DNA from 3 places in the Paenarthrobacter aromaticivorans genome. Region 2 is predicted to be linked to each of the others. Evidence: riboswitches for the same ligand, from Rfam matches in the RefSeq annotation. Region 2 holds a riboswitch; each other region holds the start of a gene.

Region 1 (4,173 bases), on a different contig from region 2:
AGCGGGTGTGAACCGCGGGACTAAGCTGGGTTAAGACCTAGGAGGCCTGCACCGTGAACAATCTGATCTTCTGGATCATCGTCTGCTCGTGGCTGATTCCCATGGGGATCCGCCTTTACAACCGGTCCCGGGCCCGCCGGCTTCAGGACCGTAATTTCCCGGGCCCAAACTATCCGGGCCCCGGCTATCCTCCGCAGAATCTTCCCGGACCGGGTTACCCGCAGCAGAATTATCCGGCACCGCCATATCCCACCCAGAACTACCCGGGCTATCCCGGGGAACCCACCACCATCCGCCCTGCCGATGCCCCACCGCCGCCAGGACCGGCGTCGAACGCTTCTTCACCTACGTTTCCGAGCCACAGCGGCTCTGAGCAGCAAGGATTCCGCGCGCGAAAGCTCGCCGAACTGGACCTCAAGTTCAGCAACGGCGAGATCGCGATGGAGGACTACATGAAGCAGCGCGGCGACATCATGAACGGATGAGCCGGCTTAGGCGAAGAAAGCCTCGCGTAGTTGGGCTGACAGCTGCCCGATTTCGGTGAGGAAGCCATCGTGTCCGATGGGGGCTTCGATCACGTGGACGGGCACATTGCCTGGCAGATTTTGCGCCAGTTCCAATGACTGGGCCGGAAAATAAAGGCGGTCGGAGTCGACGGCTGCCACAAAGAATTCAGCAGTGGCGGTGGCCAAGGCTTCCTGCAAGGTGCCCCGGCCCCGGCTGATGTCGTGGGACATGAGTGCCTCGGTGATGGCGATGTAACTGTTCGCATCGAACCGGCGCACCAGCTTGGTGCCTTGGTGGTCGAGGTAACTTTCCACCTGGTAGCGGCCACGCTCCCCGAGGACCGGAGCGGCCAGGGGCGTCTCTTGGTGCTGGGCTTCCCGGCCGAAACGGAAATCAAGCTCCAGCGCTGACCGGTACGTGATGTGCGCTATGCGTCGGGCCAAGGCAAGGCCCGCCTCCGGTGTTGGGCCGCCGTAGTAATCGCCGTTGTTGAAGTTCGGGTCCTGGCGGATGGCGAGCGTCTGCGACTGGGCGAACGCGATTTGCTCGGCCGTGCTGTAGGCGCCGACAGAAATAACCGCGCACCGCTGAACACGCTCAGGGAAGGTCACCGCCCATTCAAGTGCCCGCGCCCCGCCCATGGAACCGCCAAGGACGGCGTGCCATGCCTTGATCCCCAACGCATCCGCGAGGCGGGCTTCGGCCACCGTGCTGTCGCGCAAAGTGATCAGCGGGAAGCGGGATCCCCAAGGCCGCCCGTCTGGCGCCTCGGACGACGGGCCTGTACTGCCGTAACAGCCGCCCACGATGTTGATGGAGATGACGAAGAACCGGTTGGTGTCGATCGTCGCACCGGGGCCAACGAGTTGCTCCCACCAGCCTTCCTCATCGGTGGCACCGCGGGCCACGTGCGTGCTTCCCGTCAGTGCGTGCTGAACCAGGACGGCGTTGGACGCATCCTCGTTCAACTGACCCCAGGTCTCGTAGGCAAGCACAACGTCCGGGAGAAAACCGCCGGCTTCAAGTTCCAGCGAACCTACGCCGGCGTACTTGACCGTCCCATCTTCTTTGCCTGGTTTTGGGGGTGCTGTAGCAGTAATGGTCATTCCTTTGACACCTAACCTCGCGCTTGCCTGCCGCCTTGCGTGCGACAGGCCAGGTCTTCACCCGGGGCACCCCACCGCGGAGGAGGGTTGCCGGCCAGCAAGCCGGGGCTGTCACTGGCACTCATGACCTAATACGTAGAGTCTAGGAAAAATACCGCTGTTTTGGCGAAGAATGTGACAGCTGTGTGACGGTTTGGGGCCGCTTCGTTCAGGAACACGCACTGCGGAGGGCCGCCCGGCGAATTTTCGTCGACAGGCGGCCACGCCGCGCAGGCGTTGTCTTAACGGCTCAAACGCGAGGTTCAGCTGCCGTAATCGGACTCCCCCTAAGCGCCTTTGGCAGCCCGGAAACCGGCCTCCAGGTCAGCAATGATGTCGTCCACATGCTCTATTCCCACGGACAGGCGGACAAGGCCTGGATTCACGCCCGCAACCAACTGCTGTTCGGCCGTGAGCTGGCTGTGGGTAGTCGACGCCGGGTGGATAACCAGCGAGCGGACGTCACCAATGTTGGCAACATGGGAGTGCAACTCCAGGCCATCGACGAATCGCTTACCGGCCTCGACGCCACCCTTGATGTTGAATGCCACCACTGCACCGGTACCCCTGGGCCCGTACTTGCGGCCACGGTCGTACCAAGGGCTGGACGGCAGGCCCGCGAAGGCGACTGACTCGACGTCGTCATGGGCTTCCAACCACTCAGCTACTTTGGTGGCGTTCGAGACGTGGCGCTCGACCCGCAGGCTCAGGGTTTCCAGCCCCTGGGCGATGAGGAAGGCGTTGAACGGGGAAACCGCCGAACCCAGATCACGCAGCAACTGCACACGTGCCTTGAGAATGTAGGAGAGGTTGGCTCCAAGCGCGCCGTCCTTGCCAAGGTCACGGGCGTAAACGAGTCCGTTGTAGCTGGGGTCGGGAGTATTGAATCCAGGGAAGCGCTCCGGGTCCTTGCCGAAGTCAAAGTTTCCGGAGTCCACGATCACGCCGGCGATCGCTGCGCCGTGGCCGCCCAGATACTTGGTAGCCGAGTGCACCACGATGTCCGCACCCCACTCGATGGGACGGATGAGGTAGGGGGTGGCGAGCGTGTTATCCACGATGAGCGGCACACCAGCCTCATGCGCGGTGCGCGAAATACCCTCGATGTCCAGCACGTCTTGGCGCGGATTGGACACCACCTCGCCGAAGAACAGCTTGGTGTTGGGCTGCACGGCGTCCCGCCACTGGTCCAGGTTGTCCGGATCCTCCACGAACGTCACGGAGATGCCGAACTTCTTCAGCGTGTGCGCCAGCAGGTTGTAGGTGCCGCCATAAAGGCTGGGACTGGCGACGACGTGGTCTCCGGCCTCGGCAATGTTCAGGATGGCGAAGGTTTCCGCGGCCTGTCCTGAGCTAAGGAGCAACGCGCCCAGCCCGCCTTCGAGGCTGGCGATCCGTTGCTCCACGGCATCCTGTGTTGGGTTGCCGATACGAGTGTAGATCGGGGCGAGCTCGGCCAGTGCAAAGCGGTTGGCTGCGCTCTCTGCGCTCGGGAAAACGAAGGACGTGGTCTGGTAGATCGGAAGCGACCGCGCTCCCGTGGCAGAGTCAGGCTCCTGGCCTGCGTGGATCTGGCGGGTTTCGAAAGACCATCCTTGGGACATTGAATTCTCCTCTTAGTGGCGCGCGGATTTGCCGTTGATCGCTGTAGGCGTGGGCTGGGGCCAGTCTAGGAAGCGCCCGGGGACTTGGACAGTTTTGTGACGAAGACAGTATTTTTCAGTCTTTACGCGACCCGGCGTGACGCGTTCCGGTAGCGCGGAATAACGTCCCATGTTAGTTAGGCTCGCCTTAGCTGAGACCCCGATCACAAAGTGCCAAGATGAAGCCATGCGCATGGATCACGTCTCTTACGCTTGTGAACGAGATGGCCTTTTGGCCACTACCGAACGAATTTCCGCAGCTCTGGGAGTGGACGCAGTCCGGGGCGGAGTGCACCCGCGCTTCGGCACCCGGAACATGATCATTCCCTTGGCGGATAACAAATACCTGGAAGTCGTAGAGGTCCTGGACCACCCTGCTTCTGACAAGGCACCCTTTGGCCAGGCAGTCCGCGCACGCTCGGCGGCTGGCGGCGGTTGGATGGGCTGGTGCGTCGCCGTTGACGACCTCGCCCCCTTCGAGGAACGCCTCGGCCGCTCCGCTGTTCCGGGCAACCGCAAGTTCCCGGATGGCCGCGAACTCGTGTGGCAGCAGATCGGCATTCTCGGCTTGATCGCCGATCCCCAGGTGCCGTACCTGCTCAAGTGGGAGGGCGATCCCTCACTGCACCCGTCCAAGGTCTACGAGAGTGACGTCAAGATGTCCAGCCTCACGATTGCGGGCTCGGCGGAACGCGTTACCGAATGGCTGGGCGAACCCGTGGAGAAGCCGCTCGAGGACGTCGCTGTCCAGTGGATGGCCCCGCACGGTACGCCTGGCATCATGTCCGTCACTTTCGAAACCGCATCCGGCGCCGTCACCATCTGACGCACGCCTTCAAGCTTCGGCCGCCATCAGCGGGTGCCAACGACGTCACCCA
Region 2 (4,173 bases):
CGTGGAGCCCCGAGTAGGCCAGGAATGGCGCATTGGATCCGCGGCCGTAAGCAAAGCGTTCCAGGTCCGAGGCCCGACGCGACAAACTGGATACAAAGAGCGGGGCACCTGCGAGCAAGGCGGCCGCGGCTGCAACAGCCCACCGCTTTGCCCGTCCGCCCGGAAGACGACGGGCAAAGGCTGCGAATCCCACCGGCACCGCGACGGTTCCAGCAGCAGCGAGGTGCTGCCCGATAACCCAGCCACGCTGCCCGGCCTCGAGCATACGAAGACGTTCGACGGCATCGGGGGTGATGTAGACGCGCGAGACTGGTGAGATCCCTGCCAACCACACCGCCGTGCCGGCAACGATGACCGTTCCGGCACGGCGATAGGGATGCTTCACGCTCATGGCATGAAGGTTAGACCTGTTTGAGGGCCTTCTCCAGATCCAGGATGAGATCGTCCACGTCTTCAAGCCCCACGGACAAACGGACCACGCCGTCTGAAAGGCCGATTGCCGCGCGCCCTTCGGGCCCCATGGCCCTGTGCGTGGTGGTGGCCGGGTGCGTGATGAGGGACTTGGAGTCGCCCAAGTTGTTGGAAATGTCGATGACGCGCAGTCCGTCCAACAGCGCGAACGCGGCGTCCTTGGCGGAACGCCCGGACGAGGGCAGCAACTCGAATGTCAGCACGGTACCGCCGGCCTTCATTTGCTTGGCTGCGAGCTCGTACTGAGGGTGCGATTTCAGCAAGGGGTACTTGACCCAGTTGATGGCGGGTTGCTGCTCCAGCCATTCCGCGATTTTCAAAGCGGAGGCCGAACTGTGGTTCACGCGCAAGCCAATGGTTTCCAGGCCCTTGGTCAACACCCAGGCGTTGAACGCGGAGAGCGACGGACCGGTGTGGCGCATCAGCTGCTTGACCGGGCCATCGATGAATTCCTTGGTGCCCAGGATCGCACCGCCCAGGACACGCCCCTGGCCATCGATGTGCTTGGTGCCGGAGTACACGATCACGTCCGCGCCCAGCTCGCCGCAACGCTGCAGCAGCGGAGTGGCAAAGACATTGTCGACGACGACGGTGGCTCCCGCAGCATGCGCAAGCTCGCTGACGGCGGCGATGTCCACGATTTCCTGCATGGGGTTGGAGGGCGACTCGAAGAACACGGCGGTGGTCGGTTCTGAGAGGGCAGCACGCCACTGGTCGAGGTCGGGACCATCGACGAATACCGTCTCGACACCCCAGCGCGGCAGGATCTCGTTGAGGATCACGAAGCAGGAGCCGAACAAGGAACGGGCAGCGACCACGCGGTCCCCGGCTGCCAGCAGGGCACCCAAGGCGGTGAAGACCGCAGACATGCCGGACGCCGTCGCAAAGCATGCCTCGGTTCCTTCGAGCAGCCGCAACCGCTCCTGGAACGTGGCCACGGACGGGTTGCCGTAGCGGGAGTAAACGAAGCGTTCGTCCTCGCCGGTGAAGGCGCGTTCGGCGGCTGCAGCGGATTCGTAGACGAAGCCGGAGTTCAGGAAAACGGGTTCGGACGTCTCCTGGAAGTTGGTACGGTCAAGGCCACCGCGTACTGCCTGTGTGTCAGGGCTCCAGCTGGCGGCATCGGGATTGAAAGTCACTTAGTCATTCCCCAGGTTCGTTGGCAGGCCGCGGTTTTTCCAGCCGTTGATGGTGCGTTCGCCGTAGCGGTCCGGGTCGCCTTCGAAGCCCTCAAGCACGTTGTAGGCAGTGAACCCGGCCTGCGTCGCGGCGATGGCGGCGGAGATGGAGCGCTGGCCTGAGCGGCAGATGAAAACGAGTTCCACGCCCTCGCCCTCGGGTGCCTGCTGTTGCAAGTCCTCGATGAAGCGGGAGTTGGGGATGCCACCGGCAAGGTTCCACTGAATGAACAGTGGATCATTCTCTGTGGCCTTCGTGTCGGGAATGCCGATGTGGGCCCACTCGGCCTCGGTGCGGACGTCCACCAGGATGGCGCCTTCTTCAAGCTTGGCCCACGCGTCCTGCGGGGTCAGGTCACCTGCGTAACTCATGCGTGTCCCTCGAATGCTTCTTCGTCGTCGTCGTTCTCCAGTTGGTCAACGGCATTCGCGACGGCGGCGTCTGCGTTGGCGATGGCAGCGGGCAGGACGACCGCCTGCGCCACGATGACATCCGTGCCGTTGAACGTGGCTGCCGGGCTGCCGTGGAGCACGTAGCCGTCGGCGAGGGCCGTGGTGATCCGCTCGCAGAATTCACGGGTATCCGGACCTGTAATCAGGCGGTAGGAGAGTTTTTCTTCAGTGGGTTCAGGCATTGGCTGGTGCTCCTCAGTCACGCTTGCAGTTCGAAGTGTCGATACGCCGAGTAGTCACCTGAGGCACCCCGCCGGAGAGAGGGTTGCCGACCAGCAAGTCAGGGCTTTGCGCTGGTGCTCATTACTCAAGAAAAAAGTAGCATCCCGCGGTGGCGGCCCGCACTTGCAGGCGGTTACGTGCTCGTCATGTTGCGTAACCGGCCGGTGCTGGAGTAGCGGCCCAAATATGACGCCCCAGGAGCATAATTGACGCAGTACGACCCCCTGTAACTTCGCAAGAAATCAGGTCGCGGTGAACGGACAAGGCAGTTCTACACTCAAGCCCATGCTGCATTTCGGATGGTTCGTGGGGCACGGTTTCGGTGTCCAGGGATGGGGAACTCCCGGCTACAGCCTGGGTTACGACTGGAAGAAACCTGCCCTGTATCAAGACGCCGTGCGCGCGTTCGAGCAATCCGGCCTTGATCTTTTTATTATCGAGGACTCTCTCACTGTTCCTGATACTTATGGCGGCTCCGCCGAGGTCTCGCTGGCACACGCCTCGTTTGCGCCCAAGCATGATCCATTGGCCCTGGTGCCGTACCTTCTTTCCGCCACCAAGCACCTTGGAATTGTGCCGACGGTCAGCGCATCGTTCTACCCGCCTTTCACAGCCGCCCGGCTCTTGGCCACGCTGCAGCACTTCTCCGAGGGGCAGCTCGGCTGGAACGTTGTCACCTCCGGCAGTGACCTCGCAGCACAGAATTACGGTTTGGATCAGCAGATTGAACACGACCTTCGGTATGAGAAGGCGGAAGAATTCGTCGACGTCGTCCGGCAGCTTTGGCGCAGCTGGGAACCCGACGCTGTGCTCGAGGACGTTGAGGCGGGCGTGTTCGCCGACCACACCAAAGTGCATCCGATTAACCACCAAGGCGACTTCTTCAAGGTCAGGGGTCCACTAAACACGGCGCCTCTGCCGGAGGAGCCCGTACTGGTGCAGGCCGGTGCTTCTCCTCGGGGCAAAGCGTTCGCGGGTGGGCATGCAGATGTGGCGATCGCCTTGGCGCGTGGCGTTGACGGCATGAAGGCTTACCGGGATTCCATCCGTGCCGAGGCTGCGAAGGCGGGCAGGAACCCCGACGACGTTAAGGTCCTTTTCGTGTTGAAGCCCACCGTGGTTGGTTCAACAGCGGAGGCCGAGGAGTTGCGTGCGCAGCGCCGTGAGCTTACCCAGCGTGATATCGACAGCCAGCTCAACTCGATCTCCTATCTGTCAGTGATCGACTTCAAGCAGTTCGACCTCGATGCGCCGTTGCCTGAATTGAGCACCAACAGCAACCAAGGCACGTTGGAGCACTTCGCCAAGGCAGCGCCTCCGGGGTCTACCCTGCGCCAGATCCTGCAGGCACGAAGCGGTGGTGCCGGCGATTCGATTATCGGCACGGTTACCGAGATCGCGGACTATCTTCAAGAAACCGGCGAGGCCGTGGGCGGCGACGGCTTCCTCTTCTCCGGCTTCGTAGACCCCGTGACTGTGCACGGCGTGTTGGACAAGCTCACCCCCGAACTGCGACGCCGTGGCCTGCTGAGGAAGAGTTACGGCGACGGTGGCTTCCGCCAGAATCTTCTGGACTTCTGACGATGTCCTCCGAACCCAGGACCCTGGTGATCGGCACATCGCCCGTGGACCCTGCAAGCGTGGCGCAGGCTGCCTTGAATCCGGCGTTTCACGTGAAACTCAACCACGATGCGTTGTCTTTGATCGGCCGCTCACGCGAAGTGCTGGAGCGTGCTGCGACCTCAGGTCAGAGAGTCTACGGCCTCAACACCCTCCTCGGATCCGGACGCGATACGGCTGTGGAGGAGAGGTCGGTCCTTGCCTATCAAATCCAAGTAGTCAGGTATCA
Region 3 (4,173 bases), on a different contig from region 2:
CAGAAGCTGGACATCGCAGCACCCCAGGCAGAGCCGACCATTTCGTGGTCATCGGCGGGCTGCTCCTTCTCCGGTTGCAAGGAGAGGCTGGGATCGCAGTCGCAGCTGAAGAGTCCCATGCGCTCGGCGGCACGGTGCTCGGCGGCCTCACGGGTCATGCCGCGGGCCAGGTACACCAGCACGAGCTCATTGTGTTCGATGTCCAAAGAAGGGGCGGCCGTGAGGGTAGCCTGCGTGGGTAGCGTGGCGTTAAGCAACTCCCGTTGCGAGCGGACCGAAACGTACTCGCCGGCACCCATGGACAGGGCCCCGGCCAGCAATCCGGCAACACCGCTCATAAGGACCACCGGGCTGGGAACGCCCGTTGCGGCCATACCCATGACCAGTGAAAGGTTGCTCACCAAGCCGTCGTTGGCCCCAAAAACGGCAGCGCGGAAGGTACCGGAGAGCCTGTTGCGTCCACGGGTGGCAAGGCCCCTGACAACTTCTTCGTGGATTTGTTCGTCGGCAACCATGGCCGCAGTGGCAGCGGGTTCTGCACCGTAGGGGGAACGGCCTTCCGCACGCTGGGCCAGGGCGAGCACGAACACCGAACCGAAGTGCCGGGCCAGGAAGCCAAGTAGCTGGCTCCGGGTGGACGCCCCCTTCGGCATTCCAGCGTGCTCTCCGAGGAGCTTGAGCCAGTGTGCCTCGTGCCTTCCTTCTGCCTCGGCCAAGGCGAGCAGGATCTGGCGTTCTTCGCCGTCACGACGCTGGGCGAGTTCCCGGTAGACGGCGGCTTCGGCTCGCTCGTCGGCCAGGTATTGACGCCACCGCCTGATGTCCGCCGATGTGGGCCGGGCTGGTTGGGGCGGTGTTCCGGATCCGGGGGCGGGGTCCGGAGCGGGGCTCGACGAACCGTGGGATTCCTGGTGCTTCTGCACTTTTTCTCCTGTGCTGGGTGGGGTAGTTGCGGCCCCATTGCACGCCCACTGTACCGCTTATTGGCGCGGATTTTTGGCCGGTATTCCTTAGTTGGAATGTTCGGCATGCCTTAATTTACGAAGGTGCAATCCTCTGCTTTGAGCCTTTCCTTGGGTCCATGTTGGCCGTTGCCTTGACCCTCTTCAGGCACAGTGCTCAGATGGAAGGACAGGGGCGGGGGCCCTCCCCGCACTCGGTCAGCAGGCTGCTTGCCAGCCCACCAGACGGAGGTTGCAGCATGGACACCACCGAACCGCACGCCAACCACCCGGAACGGGAGACCATCGAGTCAGACCCCGCCTACGACTACAGCGAAGACCAGGAAGTCGACGAACCCTGGGTGGAGGAAATCGACGTCCCTGAAGACGACGAGCGGGTTGTCCCCCTGGATGAAACCGAAGAATTCCGCGGGGAAGAAGACGAAGAATTCTAGGACTCTTTTCTTCTAGGCAGGGCCCTCCTCATCCAAGGTGAAATGCCGCTCCAGTCCGGCCGGACGCCCCAGCGCTGCAACAGTCACCGTTAACGTCCTCGACGATGCACACCACCGCGATGGACGCACAGCCTGGGCAAGAGCACGCGCCAACAGCTGCGCTTCAGGGTGCCGGAATCGGGTCAGGCCACCGTTCAGGAACAGGGTCACAGTCCCACGGACAAGGTCGACGCCGGGAATCACCGGAACGGTGGGCGTCTCGGATTTGGTGGGGGTCGTTTGAGTTGGGCTGACTACACCTTGGTACGGCAAGGACTGCTCCTTTAGGGAGTGCTCTTGCCCGCTCGGTTGTCTCTGGTCCGGGGCGGGCCGCTTCCTCATCCGAACCACCCGTGAACATGGGGTTGGTGTGTGGCCAGTCGGAGCTTTGCGCCACCTCTCTTGAAGCTGGGACCACTGTACTGGAGGAGTGCTGTCCTGAAGAACTGCGGGTGGGTTGTTGTGGGGCCTGGTGTGCGTGCCAAGGGGTGTGGATGGGGCGCAGAGTGGGACCCACAACGCGGCGACTCGGGACGGAAAGCGCAACGGCGACGCCGCCCCGGAAAGGGGCGGCGCCGCCGTCGAACATTACCCGGGGCTGGGCGTCAGCTAGCTGGCGTTGTGGCTGCTGACAGGGTGGGCCTCCAGCGGCAGTTCTTCCGAGACTGCCCCGGCCACGCGCTTGTCCCACGCGGCCCGGACTTCGGGTTCGGTGGGTGGCGTGAGGAGGGAGATCACGACATAGGCCACGAACGAGGCCGCCAGGCCGTAGTAGATGGGTTCGTTGGCGTAGACGCCATCGACGCTCGGAATGACTCCAATAGCGAACAGAATCAACAGTGCCAGGGTCAATACAGAGCCCACTGCCATGGACCATGCAGCGGCGATACCGGTTCCGCGCTTCCACACCAGGCCGCCGAGAATCGCGACGAGGAGGCCGCCCACCAGGATGTCGTAGGCAATGGTGAGGGCAACAACCACGTCCTGCGCGGCCATGGAGATCACCACTGCAACGATGCCCAGGCCCAGAACCCAGTAGCGGTTGGCTTTGACGTCGTGCTCAGGGTTTTCGGTGTCGTCGGTGTTGATGGTCTTGCCGAACCAGCTGGCGACGAACGGAACAACATCTGCGCGAGCCACCGTGGCGGCGGCAATCAGGGCACCTGAAGCGGTGGACATCATGGCTGCAACAGCTGCGGCCATGACCAGGCCGCCAATGCCGATGGGCAGGATGTGCGTTGCCACTTCGGCGTACACCACGTCCTTGCCGAGGTTGGCGACATCGATGTTGGGGAGCGCCACCCGGGCGGCCAGGCCGATCAAGGCACCGGCTACACCGTAAAGGATGCAGTAAACGCCGGCGGTAGCTCCACCCCAGCGTGCAACCTTTGGAGTCTTGGCCGTGAAGACGCGCTGCCAGATGTCTTGGCCGATCAGGAGTCCAAGGGTGTAAACGACGAAGTACGTGATGATCGTCTGGACACCGATGCCGTCGATCTGGAAGAAGCTCGCATCGACGCGCTCACGGATTCCGTCGAGTCCTCCGGCCGCGTTCATGACGAAGGGGAGCATCAGGAAGAAGATGCCTACGGTCTTGATGATGAACTGGACCTGGTCGGCCAGCGTGATGGACCACATGCCACCGATGGTCGAGTAAACAAGCACAATTGCGCCGCCGACGGCGATCGCCATCCAGCGTTCCCAGTCGAAGAGGACTACGAAGATGGTGGCGTATGCGCCGGTGGACGTGGCACAGAGCATGAGGGTGTAGGCGAGCATCACGATTCCGGAGGTCTGCGTGGCCTTGCTGCCGTAGCGAAGGCTGAGCATTTGGGAAACCGTATAGATCTTCAGGCGCTGGATGGTGCCAGCGAAGAGCAAGCTCAGCAGGAGGACGCCGGAGCCGATTGCGACTACCAGCCACATCCCTGAGATGCCGAACTTGTAGCCCAAGCCGACGCCGCCGACCGTGGATGCGCCACCAAGGACAACCGCGGCCATGGTGCCTGTGTAAAGGAAGGGGCCCAGGCGGCGGCCAGCCACCAGGAAGTCGCTGTTGTTCTTGGTGCGGGACTTGCCCCACCAACCGAATGCAAGCATTGCAAGCAGGTACACCACCACAATGGCGATGTTTATGAACGATGAGTCCATGAGTGGCTCCTTGGAGCTGGTGCACGGAGTTTGGGGGTTTCGACGTTACTCCTGGGAAGTGCCGAAGTCTCCGTGCTGATGATGGGAGATTGGGGATCGTGTTGTGCCTCACAGACAACACTTGTTGCCTATGAGGATATGTTGTGATGGGAGTAACAGTCAAGGGGCTTTGGTCATCCTCGGGCTGTTAAGGGCTCCGGAGGCCCGCGGTCCCGCTACTATTGCTGCAATGACAGGGCCCAATGACAGGCCTGAAAGGTTCGTGAATGAAGGCTCTCCCCGTTGAACCAAGCAACGTTCCTGTTGCTATCGGTTCCAGAATCCGCGCAGCCCGCCAGGCGCAGCGACTCACCATCGAGCAAGTGGCGGACGCGACAGGCCTAACCAAAGGCTTCCTCAGCCGTGTCGAACGCGACCTGACCTCGCCGTCGGTCGCTTCACTTGTAACCCTTTGCCAGGTCCTGTCCGTGTCGGTAGGAGACTTGTTTGCCGCTCCGGAAACGCACCTGACCAGGCGCGACGACGGCCCCCGGATTTCCCTGGGTGGCCAGGGCATTGTGGAGCGCTTGTTAACAGCCCGATCGGAG

Evidence for each region. Region 2 has a riboswitch for S-adenosylmethionine ahead of KSW38_RS20490 (DUF1737 domain-containing protein). Riboswitches for the same ligand answer to the same signal wherever they lie in the genome.
Region 1: another riboswitch for S-adenosylmethionine. It lies ahead of metX (homoserine O-acetyltransferase MetX); the one in region 2 lies ahead of KSW38_RS20490 (DUF1737 domain-containing protein).
Region 3: another riboswitch for S-adenosylmethionine. It lies ahead of KSW38_RS16915 (hypothetical protein); the one in region 2 lies ahead of KSW38_RS20490 (DUF1737 domain-containing protein).

The regions. Positions count from the first base shown of each region.
Region 1 covers NZ_JAHOPC010000007.1:166,726-170,898, forward strand. The annotation lists gene KSW38_RS13115 (winged helix DNA-binding domain-containing protein) at 1-11, shown strand, start outside; gene KSW38_RS13120 (hypothetical protein) at 54-485, shown strand; gene metX (homoserine O-acetyltransferase MetX) at 492-1,613, opposite strand; SAM riboswitch class IV at 1,628-1,742, opposite strand; gene KSW38_RS13130 (bifunctional o-acetylhomoserine/o-acetylserine sulfhydrylase) at 1,940-3,256, opposite strand; gene KSW38_RS13135 (VOC family protein) at 3,483-4,121, shown strand.
Region 2 covers NZ_JAHOPC010000016.1:90,071-94,243, reverse strand. The annotation lists gene KSW38_RS20505 (hypothetical protein) at 1-391, opposite strand, end outside; gene KSW38_RS20500 (O-succinylhomoserine sulfhydrylase) at 402-1,610, opposite strand; gene KSW38_RS20495 (rhodanese-like domain-containing protein) at 1,611-2,021, opposite strand; gene KSW38_RS20490 (DUF1737 domain-containing protein) at 2,018-2,284, opposite strand; SAM riboswitch class IV at 2,299-2,410, opposite strand; gene KSW38_RS20485 (NtaA/DmoA family FMN-dependent monooxygenase) at 2,577-3,905, shown strand; gene KSW38_RS20480 (aromatic amino acid ammonia-lyase) at 3,908-4,173, shown strand, end outside.
Region 3 covers NZ_JAHOPC010000011.1:88,978-93,150, forward strand. The annotation lists gene KSW38_RS16905 (VIT1/CCC1 transporter family protein) at 1-923, opposite strand, end outside; gene KSW38_RS16910 (hypothetical protein) at 1,202-1,396, shown strand; gene KSW38_RS16915 (hypothetical protein) at 1,409-1,708, opposite strand; SAM riboswitch class IV at 1,724-1,843, opposite strand; gene KSW38_RS16920 (sodium:solute symporter family protein) at 2,045-3,586, opposite strand; gene KSW38_RS16925 (helix-turn-helix domain-containing protein) at 3,853-4,173, shown strand, end outside.